2 regions of the Arthrobacter sp. RCC_34 genome follow, and region 1 is predicted to be linked to the other one. Evidence: predicted binding sites of a transcription regulator. Region 1 holds the regulator's gene; the other holds the start of a gene.

Evidence for each region. The regulator HrcA, encoded in region 1, represses chaperone genes, less so after heat shock. The targets are predictions, from matches to a motif close to TTNGCACTCGNNNNNNNCGAGTGCNAA.
Region 2: the regulator HrcA is predicted to act here: its motif matches at 2,416-2,442, upstream of AB6732_RS02255 (FmdB family zinc ribbon protein).

Annotation. Positions count from the first base shown of each region.
Region 1 is NZ_JBFUPW010000001.1:1,470,020-1,477,861, reverse strand. It holds gene hemW (radical SAM family heme chaperone HemW) at 1-421, shown strand, start outside; gene AB6732_RS07015 (DUF4870 domain-containing protein) at 498-944, opposite strand; gene AB6732_RS07010 (DUF3097 domain-containing protein) at 1,096-1,935, opposite strand; gene hrcA (heat-inducible transcriptional repressor HrcA) at 2,061-3,074, shown strand; gene dnaJ (molecular chaperone DnaJ) at 3,135-4,259, shown strand; gene AB6732_RS06995 (16S rRNA (uracil(1498)-N(3))-methyltransferase) at 4,263-5,015, shown strand; gene AB6732_RS06990 (GerMN domain-containing protein) at 5,025-5,951, opposite strand; gene AB6732_RS06985 (PhoH family protein) at 6,236-7,417, shown strand; gene ybeY (rRNA maturation RNase YbeY) at 7,414-7,842, shown strand, end outside.
Region 2 is NZ_JBFUPW010000001.1:480,646-488,487, forward strand. It holds gene AB6732_RS02240 (AAA family ATPase) at 1-688, shown strand, start outside; gene AB6732_RS02245 (hypothetical protein) at 850-1,155, shown strand; gene cpaB (Flp pilus assembly protein CpaB) at 1,312-1,998, opposite strand; gene AB6732_RS02255 (FmdB family zinc ribbon protein) at 2,113-2,376, opposite strand; gene AB6732_RS02260 (5-formyltetrahydrofolate cyclo-ligase) at 2,477-3,115, opposite strand; gene galU (UTP--glucose-1-phosphate uridylyltransferase GalU) at 3,189-4,085, shown strand; gene AB6732_RS02270 (GNAT family N-acetyltransferase) at 4,097-4,711, shown strand; gene AB6732_RS02275 (hypothetical protein) at 4,813-5,709, shown strand; tRNA gene AB6732_RS02280 (tRNA-Ala) at 5,780-5,852, shown strand; gene AB6732_RS02285 (tetratricopeptide repeat protein) at 5,935-7,842, opposite strand, start outside.

The DNA of each region.
Region 1 (7,842 bases):
CGAGGTCAGCAACTGGGCGCGCGAACCGGGACAGGAATGCCGGCACAATCTCGCTTACTGGCGGGGCGACGACTGGTGGGGGATCGGCCCCGGCGCACATTCGCACGTCGGCGGCGTCCGGTGGTGGAACGTCAAGCACCCCCGTGCCTACGCGCAGCGCCTCGGGGATGGGGTTTCCCCGGCCGCGGGCAAGGAAGTTCTCGACGGCAACACCCGCTATCTCGAGGACGTCCTCCTGCGCGTCCGGCTGGCCGAGGGCCTGCCCACCGCGGCGCTCCAGGCTGAGGGGCGCACCGCCGTCGCGGGCCTGATCGCCGACGGCCTGATCGACCCGCAGGCCGCCTTCAAGGGCGCCGTGCGCCTGAGCCTGCGGGGCCGTCTGCTGGCCGACGCCGTCGTGCGCCGTCTGCTGCCGGACTGACCCCTGCCGTCCAGCACCCGACGGTGTTCAGGGCATGAAAAAGGCGGAACCCCCGTGCCGGGGTTCCGCCATTCGGCTACTTGAGGAGCCGCAGGTTGTACTTGTAGCGGTACGGCTGGCCCCGGTTGACGTGGATGCCGGCGATCACGGAGAACACGGTCAGGGCGATCCAGATCAGGGCCGCGATCACTGCGAAGATCCCGCCGATCCAGGGGATGAGGCTCAGGATGTTCGCCACGACGGCCACCAGCGTGGGCGGCAGGGTGAAGTTGAGGGCTTCCTTCGACTCCTGGGCCGTGAACGGTCCCCGGTCCTTGAAGATCAGGTAGATCAGGAGCGAGGGGATGAAGCCGAGGATCCCGCCGAAATGAGCCAGCATGGCCCACTGCCGGTCCTCGCTGGAGCTCAGCGGCTCCGGGACGGCGCTGGCGCCCGTGTAGGGGTGCTCTCCAGAGGTCTGACCGGGGTTGTTCTGGGCTGGATTGTTCTGGCTTGGGTTGTTCTGGGCCGGGCCGCCGTTCATGCCGGACGCGGAGCGCGGCTGATCGCCCGGGGAGGATGCTCCCTGGGGCTTCGGTCCGGATGCGTCAGACACAGCTCATACTCCTGAGGTAGTTCCGGATCACGGGCAGTGCACGTGACGGCGTTTCCTACTCAGCATAGTGGCTGGGAGGTCAGGCCGTGAGGAAATCGATGACCTCCTCGACACGCCCCAGCAGGCTCGGTTCCAGGTCAGCGTAGCTGCGCACGGTGGAGAGCAGCTTCTGCCAGCCGAGACCGATGTCCTCCGCGGTGGCGTGCGGCCAGCCGAAGGCCTGGAGGATGCCCGTCTTCCAGTCGGTGCCGCGGGGGATCTGCGGCCACGCGGGGATGCCGAGGGTCTGAGGTTTGATGGCCTGCCACACGTCGACGTACGGATGTCCCACCACCAGGACGTTCCCACTGACACCCGGCTTGCGCATCAGGGCGTCGACGATCCGCTGCTCCTTCGAGCCGGGCACCAGGTGATCGACCAGGATGCCCAGCTTGCGGCCGGGACCGGGGCCGAAGGCCGCGACGGCCGCTTCCAGGTCATCAATGCCGTGCAAAGGCTCGACGACGATGCCCTCCACCCGCAGATCGTCGCCCCAGACGCGCTCGACGAGTTCGGCGTCGTGCTTGCCTTCCACCCAGATGCGACTGGCGAGGGCCGTGCGGGCTTTGGTGTCGACGTGGAGCGAGCCGCTCGCGGTGCGCCGGGGACCCTGCTGAGCGGCGGCGGCTCGTGGCGGAACGATCTTGACCGCTTCGCCGTCCAGGAGGAATCCGAAGCCGAGCTGGAAGGAACGCTCCTTGCCCCGGCGGTCCTCCAGACTGAGGATGTGCATCCCGCCCGACTTCTCCACGCGCGTCACGGCGCCGACCCAGCCGGTCTGAACCTCCTCGAGGACCATGCCCCGCTCCACCGGCACCTCGCGCAGCTGCTTCTTGGCGGGTGCGCTGAGGTCCTGAGGTCCCCAGGAATGGATGGACATGATGCCTCCTGCTGTTCTCCGCCTGGCGATGTCCCGGGTCCGGGGCAGGCATACTAGAATTAGCACTTAGAGAGGTAGAGTGCTAAGAGAAACGCCGAAGAGCAAGAGCATGTGGAGGTGGCCGAGTGAGTGATCCTCGTCGTCTCGAAGTCCTGCGCGCCATCGTGGAGGATTACGTCCACTTCCGGGAGCCGGTGGGATCGAAAGTGCTGGTGGAGCGCCATCAGCTGGGCGTGTCCAGCGCGACGATCCGCAACGACATGGCGGCGCTGGAGGAGGAGGGGCTCATCGCGGCCCCCCACACGAGCGCAGGCCGTATTCCGACGGACAAGGGCTACCGGCTCTTCGTGGACCAGCTGGCCTCCGTCAAGCCGCTGTCCGCCGCGGAGCGCCGTGCCATCCACTCCTTCCTGGACAGTGCCTCCGATCTCGATGACGTGCTGGAACGGTCGGCCCGGCTGCTGTCCCAGCTGACACGGCAGGTGGCCGTGGTCCAGTACCCCAAGGCCAGCCAGGCCCGCCTGCGGCATCTCGAAGTGGTGGCGCTCGGAGGTTCTCAGGTGCTGCTCGTGCTGATCACCGACACCGGATCGGTGGACCAGCGGGTGGTGGATCTGGGACAGGTTCTGGCGGAATCCGATGTCGCGGTGCTGAGGACGATGTTCCTGGCGGCCTGCGCGAACCAGCCGCTCGACGCCCTGCGTGAGACCGTCCCCGTCCTGACCGCGACGGTGGCCCCGGGCCTTCAGCAGCCCGCCGCGGCACTCGCGGCCGCGCTCCTGTCGCTCCTCGACTCGAGCGCGGAGGAGCGGATCGTCCTGGCGGGAACCGCGAATCTGGCGCGCGCCACCATGGATTTCCCCCTGAGCATCGGGCCGGTGCTGGAGGCGCTCGAGGAGCAGGTGGTCATGCTGCGGCTCCTGACCGAGATGCACCAGGATCAGCATGGCGTCGCCGTCAGCATCGGACGCGAGAACCCGTTCGACGAACTCGCCGGCACCTCGGTGGTGGCCACCGGCTACGGCAAGGGTTCCGCGTCGAAGGTGGGCGTCCTCGGCCCCACCCGCATGGACTACCCGTCCTCCATGGCGGCGGTGCGCGCCGTCGCGCGCTATCTTTCACGGATTCTGGCGGGGTGACCTCACCGGTCGCCCGACGCCACAGCAAGTCACCCAATAGAGGAAGAGAAGTACACACACGTGAGCAGTCACTATGAAGTCCTCGGAGTCCCGCGCGACGCCAGCGGCGAGGAGATCAAGAAGGCCTACCGCAAGCTCGCGCGGACCCTCCACCCGGACGTGAACTCCGCGGATGACGCCGCCGAGCAGTTCAAGGCCGTGACGCACGCCTACGAGGTCCTCTCGGTTCCCGAGAAGCGCCGGGTCTACGACACCACGGGCAACGAGAACGGCACCGACAACGGTTTCGGCGGTTACTCCGGTTCCGGCTTCGCCTTCCAGGACATCTTCGACACCTTCTTCGGTGGCGGCGGCGCCGCTGGCGGCCCGGCCTCCCGGGTGCGGCGCGGCCAGGACGCCCTGGTCGAGGTCCGCATCGATCTCAAGGACGCCGTGTTCGGCGTGGAGAAGACGCTCGAGCTGGAGACGGCCGTGGTGTGTGAGACCTGCGACGGCAGCTGCTGCCAGCCGGGCACGAGCCCGGAGCGCTGCGACATCTGCCACGGCGCGGGCCAGGTCCAGCGCCCGGTGCGTTCCATCCTGGGCCAGGTCATGACGGCCGCCACGTGCCCCAGCTGCCAGGGCTTCGGCACCGTGATCAAGGACCCGTGCAACGAGTGCAACGGCCAGGGCCGGGTCCGCTCGCACCGTTCCCTCTCCATCAAGATCCCCGCCGGTGTGAGCACCGGAACCCGGATCCAGCTCTCCGGCCACGGTGAAGCCGGCATCGCCGGCGGTCCCTCGGGCGACCTGTACGTCCAGGTCAGAGTGAACGCGGACAAGACCTACACACGCGACGGCGACGATCTGCAAGCCGCGCTGAAGGTCCCCATGACCGCTGCGGCCCTCGGCACCGACGTCGAACTGGAGACCTTCGACGGTCCCCAGACGATCAGCATCAAGCCCGGCACGCAGTCCGGCGAGGTCATCACCCTCCACGAGCTCGGTGTCACCCACCTGCGCGGCTACGGCCGTGGCGATCTCAAGGTCCGCATCCAGGTGGAGACTCCTACGAAGCTCGACGCCGAACAGGAGGAGCTGCTCCGGAAGCTCGCCGGTCTCCGCGACGAGGAGTTCACTGAGGGCAAACTCGCCAGCAGCGGCGGGATGTTCGCCAAGCTCCGCGACAAGTTCGGCAACCTCTGAGCCATGAGCAACCCGGTCTTCTTCGTCCCCGCCGGTTCCCTCGATGAGGTGGAGCCCTCCGGTCTCGTGACCGTCGACGGCGCCGAAGCGCGGCACGCCGTCACGGTCAAGCGGCTGTCGGCCGGCGAGGGCGTCGATCTCGTGGACGAGCAGGGGACGCGCGTCATCGGCACGGTGGACTCGTCCGACGCCGGTGAGCTGGTGGTGCGCGCGCTGGAGATCGTGCGGGAACCGGCGCCGTCACCCCGGCTGATCCTGGTGCAGGCCCTCGCGAAGGGTGACCGTGATGAGCAGGCGATCGAGAGCGCGACGGAACTGGGCATCGACGGCGTGATCCCGTGGCAGTCCGACCGTTCCATCGTGCGCTGGCGCGGGGACCGGGCCGCGAAGGCATTGGCGAAGTGGCGTTCGGTGGTCCGGGCTGCGACGAAGCAGTCGCGGCGCGCCCGCACCCCGGAGGTCGAGGACGTCCTCGACTCGGCAGGGCTCGTCCGCCGCATCTCCCGCTCGGGCGCGGCATTCGTCCTCCATGAGGACGCGAGTGGTTCCTTGTCCTCGCAGCTGGATGCTATCCAAGGTCTTGATGGCGAGGTCCTGCTCATCGTGGGACCGGAGGGCGGGATCTCCCCGTCGGAGGTGGCCGCATTCCAGGCTGCGGGGGCCCGCACCGCATTGCTCGGACCGCACGTGCTGCGGTCGTCCTCGGCCGGTCCGGCGGCGCTGGTCGTCGCGAACACGGTGCTCGGACGCTGGTGAGCCGGTCTCTCAGCGAATGGTGACCGTCTTCGAATCCTGAACCGGCTGCGCCGTGCCGGGGACCGTGGCGGACACGGTCAGTTCGTAGGTGCCCTTCGGCAGGTCGAGCCGGGAGGCGAAACGCCCCACCTTGTCCGCCGTCTGAGCCACCGCGACCTTGTCCGAGGACAGCACGTCCTGGCCCTCGGGGGAGCCGGCCGGAGCGACAGACCAGGTCACGTCTTTCTGGCCGCCGAGCACCACCCCGTTGAAAGCGACCGTGCCCGAGTTGAGCACGGCCTGGTCCTGGGGGACCATGATGCGCACCGGCGAGAGGAACGCCAGGTCCCGGTGGAACGGAAGATTCAAGGGGATCGAGCCGAAGGCCTCGACGTCATTGCGCCCGTCGATCAGGAGCACGACGTCGGGTTCCACCGAAGCGTCGACCATTCCCGAAGCGCGCGCGGCGGACACCGCCGTGAAGACCAGCTGCTGCATGGCCCTCTTGGCCATCGATGGGTCAAGATTCTTGGAGAAGGCATCCGCGCTGACATCCACCGTGATGGTCGACACTCCGGACATCGAGGCGGCCAGACGGTGCGGGGCCTGCCAGGCGGTGAAGTAGTCGGGGTCCTCGGGCTTCTGAGCCATCATGACTTTCAGGGCCGAGGTGACGGGGTCGTCGCCGGCACCGGTCTTACGGGGTTCCGAGAACAGGTAGGCGTTGCCTCCCGTGCGCCCGATCCAGTAGACCTGCACCTGGGTGGCGGTTTCCGCCGTTTCGCTCGGGACCGCCGTGACATCCGGCACGGAGGTGGCCAGCGACTGTGGGTCCGGCAGACCGGAGGAGACGGTCACCGAGGGCGTGGCCGTGCAGGCGGACAGCAGAGCCGCGGCGAGGGGGAGTGCCAGCAGGCGCGCGGGAAGGCACCGTCGTCGTGCGCTGATCGACGTCATGGTGCTCCTTCCTCCTGCCGGTCTGGCTGTTCCTTCGGGTCCGCGGGCGGAGTACGCCCATGCGAAAGGGCCTGCTGATCAGCACGCCCCACATTCCACCTTGCCACACGTCGTCAGGTCCCCATGCCTCTGAGCGGGCAGCCTCCGGAAGTGAAATCCGATTGATACCCCGCTGTGCCCAACCCGTGACCCTCCGGCGTCCTGACGTAGACTTTCAGGAGGCCATGGACTTCATGGCCGCACGACTTCCACGAAAGGGATATCCGGTCACGAGGGCCGGCACCATGAGCGAAGAAACCATGCCATCGGGGGCCCTGTCAGGTCATGCCGACTTCCCGCACAGCACGCCCCTCTCGCGGACCGAGGTCATCCTCTTCGACACGGGCGAGGCCATGGTGCGGGCGCTCGGCGCCCACGACGAATCCCTGCGCGGTCTCGAGTCGGCCTTCCCCGCCGTGACGTTCCACGTGCGCGGGAACGAACTGACCCTGAAGGGCCCCACCGAGAACGTTCAGCTGGCGCACCGTCTGGTCCTGGAACTCAAGTCGCTCTCCCAGCGGGGCACCCCGGTCACCCGTGAGCTCGTGGTCCAGCTCCTCGGCATGCTGAGCGCACGCACCGTGCCGACGCCCACCGAGGTCCTGACGCAGAACATCCTCAGCAGCCGTGGCCGCACGATCCGCCCCAAGACGCTCAATCAGAAGAGCTACGTCGACGCGATCGATCAGAACACGATCGTGTTCGGGCTCGGCCCGGCCGGCACCGGCAAGACTTACCTGGCCATGGCCAAGGCCGTCCAGGCGCTGCAGAACAAGGAAGTCACCAGGATCATCCTGACGCGTCCTGCAGTTGAGGCGGGCGAGCGGCTGGGCTTCCTGCCGGGAACGCTCAACGACAAGATCGACCCTTATCTGCGTCCGTTGTTCGACGCCCTGCACGACATGATGGATCCGGAATCGATCCCGCGCCTGATGGCGGCCGGGACCATCGAGGTGGCGCCGCTCGCGTACATGCGCGGTCGGACCCTCAACGAAGCGTTCATCATCCTGGACGAGGCCCAGAACACCACCCCGGAGCAGATGAAGATGTTCCTCACCCGTCTGGGCTTCGGGTCCAAGATGGTGGTCACGGGTGACACCAGCCAGGTGGATCTGCCGGGCGGAACGACCTCGGGGCTGAAGATCGTCCAGGGCATCCTGGACGGCATCGAAGACATCAATTTCTCCGTCCTCGACGCCAGCGACGTGGTGCGCCACCGCCTCGTGGGGGACATCGTGACCGCGTACAACCATTGGGACGAGGAACAGCTGCGAGGCACGCACCGCCGTCGCACCCCCTCCCGCCAGGCGGCAGGCCTGAACAGCAGCGCGGAAAACAGCAGCGCAGAACACAGCAGCGCAGAACACAGCAGCACGGCGCACATCAGCGCAGAGCACAGCACCACCGAGCCAGGAGCCACCGCATGAGCATCGAGGTCAACAACGAGTCCGGCGTCGACGGCAATGCCGAGGACATCGTCCGCCTGGCGCGGTTCATCTTCGATGAGCTCTACATCCACCCCGAGGCCGAACTGTCCGTGCTCCTGGTGGACGAGCCCACCATGGAGAAGCTCCACATCGAGCTGATGGACGAGCCGGGCGCCACGGACGTGCTCTCCGTCCCCATGGATGAGCTGACCCCGGGCGCCCCCGGACGGATCACGCCGGCGGGCATGCTGGGCGACATCGCCATCTGCCCGCAGGTGGCGGAGATCCAGGCGAAGAACGCCGGCCACAGCACCGAGGAGGAGATGCTCCTGCTCGCCACGCACGGAATCCTGCACCTCCTGGGCTTCGACCACGCCGAGCCGGAGGAGAAGGCCGAGATGTTCGGCCTTCAGCGCCAGCTGCTC
Region 2 (7,842 bases), 990 kb from region 1:
CATCTTCTCCCTCGGCTTCGGCCGGACGCCCCATGGCCGTGCCCTGCACAGCTTCGGGCCCCTGTCGGCGCGCGACGGCCGGGCGAAGTTCGCCCTGGCGATGTCCCGCGCCCGCCAGCACCTGCATGTCCTCAGCTGCTTCAAGCCGGAGGATCTGGACCGAAGCCGCCTGAGTCACGGTGCCGCCGATTTCTACGATCTGCTGGACCGTGAGCTCGGAGGGAACTACTCCTTGGGCAGTCACGCGTCCCGCGCCGCTTCGAGTGACCCGAGCCTGGGGGAGGACGCCCTGGTGGTCGATCTGGCCGAGCGGCTCAGGGTCCGCGGCGCCAGGGTGTGGCACCAGTACGATGGCGCGATCGATGTGGTGGCCGCGGCCGACCCTCTGCACACCATCGGCAAGGACGACTCGGAGATCCCCACTCCGGTGGCCATCGAGTCCGACGGCACCGCCGCCTACCAGAAGCGGTCCATCCGTGAACGGAGCAGGCTGCGTCCCGAGCTGTTGGAGCGGATGGGCTGGCGGCATGTGTCCCTCTGGACGATCGAAGTCTTCACGGACCCGTCGTTCTGTGCCGACCGGATCGCCTCCTACCTCCACTTGGACGGTGACGACCGGAACGGAACCGAGAACACCGCCACCGGCTTCATGACGCAGGTCAATCTGGACGATGACGGAGCGTTGTGAGCGGCAGGCCGGGAGATCCGCTGGACGGCCGGGACGGGGTCCCGACCGCCGGCGAGGAATGTGACTCCGCGGCGTCCGGAGCATCAGGCCGACGGCCTGCCGCGGACGACACGTCCGGCACCGGCCGGAAGCGTCGGGGTTCACGCCGGGCCACTCTTCATGTGACACGTCTGGACGTGGCCGTGGGGCAGTCGATGGTGCTGCCGGCGCCGGCGAAGGTCCCGGGGGCACCAGGGTCATCACCGGTCGAGGGGAGTCCGACGGCGCAGTCCGCGGCCGCTGCCGAACCCACTGCCGAACCCACTGCGACGCCCTCACCGGAGCCCCGCAAGCGGAGCGGTCTTCCGCAGGGCGGCATCCTGCCGGACAAGGCCGCGGAAGACCTCGACGTTGCCTGGGGCGGGTCGGCGGGGAATCCTGAGCGGGACGACTGGTTGAAGGAGCAACGGCCCCCGCACTGGGACTGACCACATCCGCGCTGACGGTTCCTGTGCTGCTTGTCCCTGTACTGACCGCTTCTGTACTGGCCGCCCCGATACCGAAGGTGTCCTGCGTCCCGCCGGTGCCGTCCGCAGACCCGGCGAAGCGGGTGATGCGACGACCGGCGCCGTGTCGGGCGGTGGTCATCGGACCAGCACGAAGGACAGCCGGCCCTGACGTTGGACGCCGGCCAGCGATCTGGACTGCGCGGACGTGGCTCCCACCACCACGAGACCGGGGGACTCGTCCCCTCCGAGCCAGGAGCCGGAGCTTTTCTCCCCTTGCCCGATCCAGAGGACCGTGACCTGGGATGCGAGAACCTGCGAACCCCGGTCGTCGGGTGTCCGGGTGGCTTCGGGCGCGGTTTCGGGACTGAGGACCACGTCGATGAGCTGACCGGGACTCAGAATCCGCAGCGATGAGGGATCGGCCATGCGGAGGGGCACCGCCGTGGTGCCGGGTGGAGTTCCCGCGAGGAGACCGGGGCCTGTCAGCGACGTGTCGTTGAGGACCTGGCCGCGGCGCAGGGGAGTGGCCAGCCGGCGTCCGAGCAGTGGCGCGGGATCACGGTAGCTGCCGTCAGGTACCGCCTGTGGAGGGAGCTGCACGGTCGTCAACTGATGCCGATCCAGCGTGGCGCCCGCGGGGAGTTCCGCCGAGGCGGCCACCACCGAAGTCCGCGCTGCGGGCTCCGGCGTGAGCTGGTACACCGTGAGACTGGCTGCCGCGGCAAGGCCGGCCGCCGCGAGGAAGCGGCGGTGCCGGATGGTCCAGGAGCGGATTCGATCCGGAATGGAGGTGCGGCGCGGGCCGGACGATGGTTTCCTCATACCTTGAGGCTAGGGAGCGACCGGACTCCCGAAGGGGCTGATTCCGTCTATGTGGACAGACGAGGCGCCGCTCTGGTCTCCCCCTGTGGAGGAGACCAGAGGACACTGATCAGATCAGTTGCCGCCGCTCGCCGGCGTCGCCGCGGGGGCCGGTGAGCTGGATGCCGTGGAGGCCGCCGGCACGGTGCTCTGTGAGGAGGAGCCGCGGGAATCGGTGCGGTAGAAGCCGGAACCCTTGAAGACCACGCCCACACTGTTGAACTTCTTGCGCAGCGTGCCGCCGCACTCGGGGCACGTGGTCAGAGAGTTGTCACTGAAAGACTGGACGATCTCGAAATCGTGGCCGCAGTCCTTGCAGGCATACGCATAAGTCGGCACGGATTCTCCTCAGTTCTCTGGGTCCTGAACGGATACGGATTAGCACTGTCAGGTTCCGAGTGCCAATTCTATCAAAGAGCTCAACGCCCGGACGGTGGAATCACTTCCCGAAGGACCGCCACTGATGCTCCGTCACCACGGCATCCACGGGACGATCGAGTGGACCCACGGCGAACGAACCCTCCGGGACGAACTCCGATTCGAACACCAGAGCGGCGAGGGGAACGTCATGCCCCGTGTCCGCCAGGGTCGCCAGGAAGCGGTCGTAGTACCCGCCGCCCTGTCCCAGCCTGTTTCCCGCCGCGTCCACGGCGGTGGCCGGAAGGAACATGACGTCCAGCCCGGGGCCGTCCGCGGCGAACAGCTCCTGAAAGCCGAGCCCGGGACCCACGGGTTCGTCAACCGGGGCGAGAGTGCTTCGGCGAACCTCGATGCCGGGATGCCAGCGGACCCACTCCATGAGGTGCCCGGGAAGGCAGACCGGGACCAGCACCGTGCAGCCGCGTTCCCGGAGAGCAAGGAGGAGGGCCGGGGTGGGCGGTTCCAGGGCGGCGTTCAGGTAGCACGCCACGCTGGGAGCGGACGAGCCGTCCGCGGGCAGCACCGTGCTGAGCCAGGCCATCGCCTGCGCCGCGAAGGACCCGCTCAGCCGTGCGGCGTCGTCGTCGGTGCGGAGAGCGGCGTCCGCGCGGCGCCGGGTGCGCTGGACGCTCCGGAATTCCGCTTTATCTGCTGGCATGGGTTGAACCGTCATTCTGTCGCAGGAAAACTCGGGAGGAGGGAGTGGTGACTGTATCGGCTAGATTAGTCCTGTGACCGAACAGAAGCAGATCCGTAAAGCCGTCATCCCGGCCGCCGGCCTGGGAACCCGATTCCTGCCGGCCACGAAGGCCATGCCCAAGGAAATGCTGCCGGTGGTGGACAAGCCGGCCATTCAATATGTGGTGGAAGAAGCGTCCAGCGTCGGTCTGGACGACATTCTGATGATCACCGGCCGCAGCAAGCGAGCCCTGGAGGACCACTTCGACCGTGTCCCGTCGCTCGAAGCGACGCTCGAGGCCAAGGGCGATGCCCGCAAGCTCTCCGCGATCCAGGAGTCCACGAATCTCGCCGACATCCACTACCTCCGCCAGGGCGACCCCCTCGGCCTGGGCCACGCGGTGCTGCGTGCTCAGCAGCACGTGGGCCAGGAACCGTTCGCGGTGCTGCTCGGCGACGACCTGATCGACCCCCGCGACGAACTGCTCTCCATCATGATGAAGGTGCAGCAGAAGACCGGCGGTTCCGTGATCGCCCTCATCGAGGTCGAGCCGGACCAGATCAGCGCCTACGGCTGCGCCGACATCTCCCCTGTGGAAGGCGAGGACTTCGTCCGCGTCAGCCAGCTGGTCGAGAAGCCGTCCGTCGAAGAGGCTCCGTCCAACCTGGCCGTGATCGGCCGTTATGTGCTGCACCCCGCCGTGTTCGACGTGCTCGCCCACACCGAGCCCGGCCGCGGTGGCGAGATCCAGCTGACCGACGCCCTCCAGACGCTCGCCGCCGGCGAGGGCGAAGGCTATGGGGTCTACGGCGTGGTCTTCCGCGGCCGCCGCTACGACACCGGCGACAAGCTGAGCTACCTCAAGGCCGTCATCCAGCTGGCATCGGAAAGTGAGGACCTCGGTCCTGACCTCCGCACCTGGCTTGGCGAGTTCACCTCCGCTCTCTGACGCCGCCGCCGGTGCGTCAGGTTCCGTACTGGCCCGTCACCCTGGAACACGGTGACATCGTCCTGAGGCCCATCCGCCAGAAGGACCGTGTCGAGTGGACGACGGTCCGTCAGCGCAACAAGGACTGGCTGCAGCCCTGGGAGGCGAGCAACCCGAATCCGGGCGGTCGCCTGCCCAGTTACCGGGAGATGGTCAGCTCGCTGCGGATGCAGGCGCGTCAGGGCAGTGCCCTGCCGTTCGTGATCACCGAGCGCAGGGCGGGTCTGGCGGCGCCCGCGATCGTCGGTCAGCTGACCGTCTCCAACATCATGTGGGGGTCCGCCATGATGGCGAGCATCGGGTACTGGGTGGATCAGGACCGGGCCGGGCGGGGCATCGTGCCGACCGCGGTCGCCCTCGCCACGGATTTCTGTTTCGAAGAGCTCGGCCTGCACCGGATGGAGATCAACATCCGTCCGGAGAACACGCCGAGTCTGCGCGTGGTGGAGAAACTCGGTTTCCGCCCGGAAGGTCTGAGGCCGGCGTTTCTCCATATCAACGGCGAATGGGCGGATCATCTCAGCTTCGCATTGACAGCCGATGAAGTCCCCGGTGGTGTCCTGAACCGCTGGCTCACCAGCAGGTGAGTCACCGGGGCCGTCATTTCCCGGCGAGTTGGGCGACACACTAGGTCAAATGGTCAGGGGCGTGGTGGGCACCCCCTAACGTGAAGACTGTGGATTTCCCCATGAGCAGCTCAGTGGTCCTGGTGGCTGCTGTCGCGTTCTGGCTCCTGGGGATCGCACCTTCACTTCTGAAGCGCCGCGTCCGGGTCCGGACCGTGGAACCAGAGGGGGAGGGGCGTCCAGTTCCCTTGCCGGTGGCAAGGATCGGATCCACCGTGACAGTGCAGGACGGCAGCGAGGAGGAAGAGACCGTGCCCATGGAGAATCCAGGCCAGCAAGATCTCTCGGAGAACCCTGTCCGCCGTCCCACGATCAAGACCGGTCGGGCAGCGCTCGCTCTGCTGGGCGCCGTCTCCCTGGTGGCCGTCCCCGTGACGGCCGTCCTCACCCTGTTCTCGGTCGTGGCGCCGAGTGCCCCGCTGCTGTGCCTTTTCGTGACCGTGGCGTGTGTCGCGGTCCTGCGGCAGCTGGCCAAGCGTGATCGTCTGCGTCGGGTGGAACGCGCGTTCCAGGATGCGATGTCCTCCTCTTCCGCCCCAGTGCGCGACGTCGCGGTGGAACGCCCGCTGTCATCGCCCAGTGAGCCTTTCGACGGTTCCCCCGCGGAGCCGGTCAAGGAGGCCGAGGAACCGCCGCTCACGGCGGCTGAGCTGCGGCTCGCGGCCCTCGCCGTCGCACGGGAGATCGGCGACTCCGAGGCCGGGTCCGGCGAGACCTGGGAACCTGTCGATGTCCCGAAGCCCCTGTACGTCGACGCGCCGCGTGCGGAGCGTCCCGCTCCCGAGCCGCTCGACCTGCCGGAGGCCCCGAAGCCCGAGGGCAAGCCGATCATCAAGGACGCTCTCAAGCCGGACCTCGCACAGGCCGTTCAGGCCGGTGCGGCGAACGTCGCCGTGGTGGGACAGGGCCAGTCCGCACTCCGGAATCTGGACGCGATCCTGCAGCGCCGGAGGGCCTGAGCACCGCGTTTTTGAACTTGCGGCTGTTTCTTTGTAGTCTGATCCAGTTGGTTCCCGCGAGAGCGGGTCCGGGGCTATAGCTCAGTTGGTAGAGCGCTTCGTTCGCATCGAAGAGGTCAGGAGTTCGAATCTCCTTAGCTCCACAGTTTCACCGAAGGCCCCTCCTGCTCAGGAGGGGCCTTCGGCCGTTTCGGGGCGGGGCGGGTTCGCCGCGCCGCCGCAAGGTCATCGCTGCCGCTTGGCGGCCTTCTGTGCGAGCTTGAGGAGGCCGCCCGCCTCACGGAGCTCCTCCGGGCTGAATCCGAAGTGATGAGCCGTGCGGATCCAGGCGTAGGTGTCGGCGGCGGAACGGTGGTCCCCGAGACGGGCGAAGCAGGTGGCCAGCGCGAAGGCCGAGGAGCGGGCACGCTGCAGGACGGCGGGTTCCGGGGCGGCGCCGGCGATGTCCAGGACCTGTCGGTGTGCGGTGGCCGAATCCGCGAACAGGGCGAGCCGGTCCAGCAGCAGGCTCTTGTTGCGGAGGGCTTTGACCGCCCTCAGCCGGCGTTCGGGCGACGGCACCGCGGCGTGCTGAACCCACAGGAGGCGGTCGTAGGCCGTCAGAGCACCGTGGACGTCTCCCAGGTCATCGAGCAGCACCGCGCGGTTGTAGAGCGCCGTCTCGCGCGCGCTGACGATGTCGCCGTCGTGCGAGCCTTCCGCGAAGCGGTCGAGCGCGTCGTAGACGTTCAAGGCGGAGGCAGGATCGCCGAGCTGGGCCTGTGCACGGGCCAGGCGGAGGTGCGCCCGGGCATTGATCCGGGCGGCGCGCGTGTCGAGGTCCGGGCGTGGTGGCGCGGCGCGACCCGCCACGAGGGACAGCTCCTCCCAGCGCCCCGCATCCTCGAGCAGCCCGCCCAGGGCGTCGAGCGCGGCCAGCACCAGCAGGACGGTCGCCTGGTCCGTGGGGCGGGGGCCGGCGTCGTCGGTGATGGACCGCAGCACGGCCTCGGCATGCGCGACCTGACCGCCCTTGACCGCCCGGTCCGCTTCGTCGAGGCGTGCCCGCAGATCGCGGTAGCGGGCGCCGGAAGCGCTGTCCGACTGCACCATGGCCGGAACGCTCAGGATGCCCAGATTCTCGCGGGCCAGCCGCACGGTGTCCTGGAGGTCGGCCTCGCTGCTCTCGCCGTGCCGGGCGATCAGGGAGGTGAAGAGCGCGACGGCGGTGTCCTTCCGTCCGCGCTCCGCTTCGACCGTGGCCTGGAGGAGAAGCCGGCGCGCGTCGAGCCCGCGGATGTGAGGGTCGTCGTCCTGCCCGAAGAGGACGCCGAACCGGGCCCGCGCGGCCTCCTGTTCCTCCGGAGAAACGTCCGGGGACTGCCAGAGCGAGAAGAGGGAGTTCGCGGCCTGGGCCCTCTGCCCGGCGTCGTCCGCCGCGGCGAAACGCTCGAGGAGCTCCTCGATGACGGCCCGGGACTCGGTCGGCTGCCCTGCTTCGCGGAGCTGCCGTCCGTGCCAGTACAGGGCCTGGGCGACGACACCCGAGGCATCCGGCAGACCCTCCGCGTTGGCGAAGCGCCCCGGCATCGAGGCCAGGAGCGCCCGCGCCTCCTCGCGCCGGCCGACATCGTCCAGGCGGAGCGCCCGCTCCAGCTCGGCGAGGGCGAACGGCACCCGCAGCTCGGGATCCCTCTCGGCGCCGGGGAACCGCCGTGCCAGGTCTTCCGAGAGCGCGACGGCGCGCACCGGGTCCCCGAGCGCGGCCGTCGCTTCCGCCACCCGGGCCGCCAGACGCAGCCGTGCGGCGACGGTCACCGTGCTGTGGTCCCCGGCGAATGCGGCGTCCGCGTGACCCAGGACCCTGAGGGCCGTGGCCGTGCGGGATGACTGCTCGCCCTGCCGGCCGTAGCGGAGCAGGAGGGCCCACAACAGGCCGTCCCGGAGTTCGTCGTCCGGATGCGCGGCGAAGCGGTTGATGAGAGCCAGATGGCGTGCTTCAGCCTCGGCTTCCCGTAATTCCTCGGGGACACGGAGCAGCACCTCGTCCAGGAAGGCACGGTGCAGTGCGAATCCGCGCCGCGTTTCCTCCGTCAGGGGCAGGGCGAGCACGTCGTCGGCCAGGGATCGGACGGACTGCGCCTCCGCGGCGTC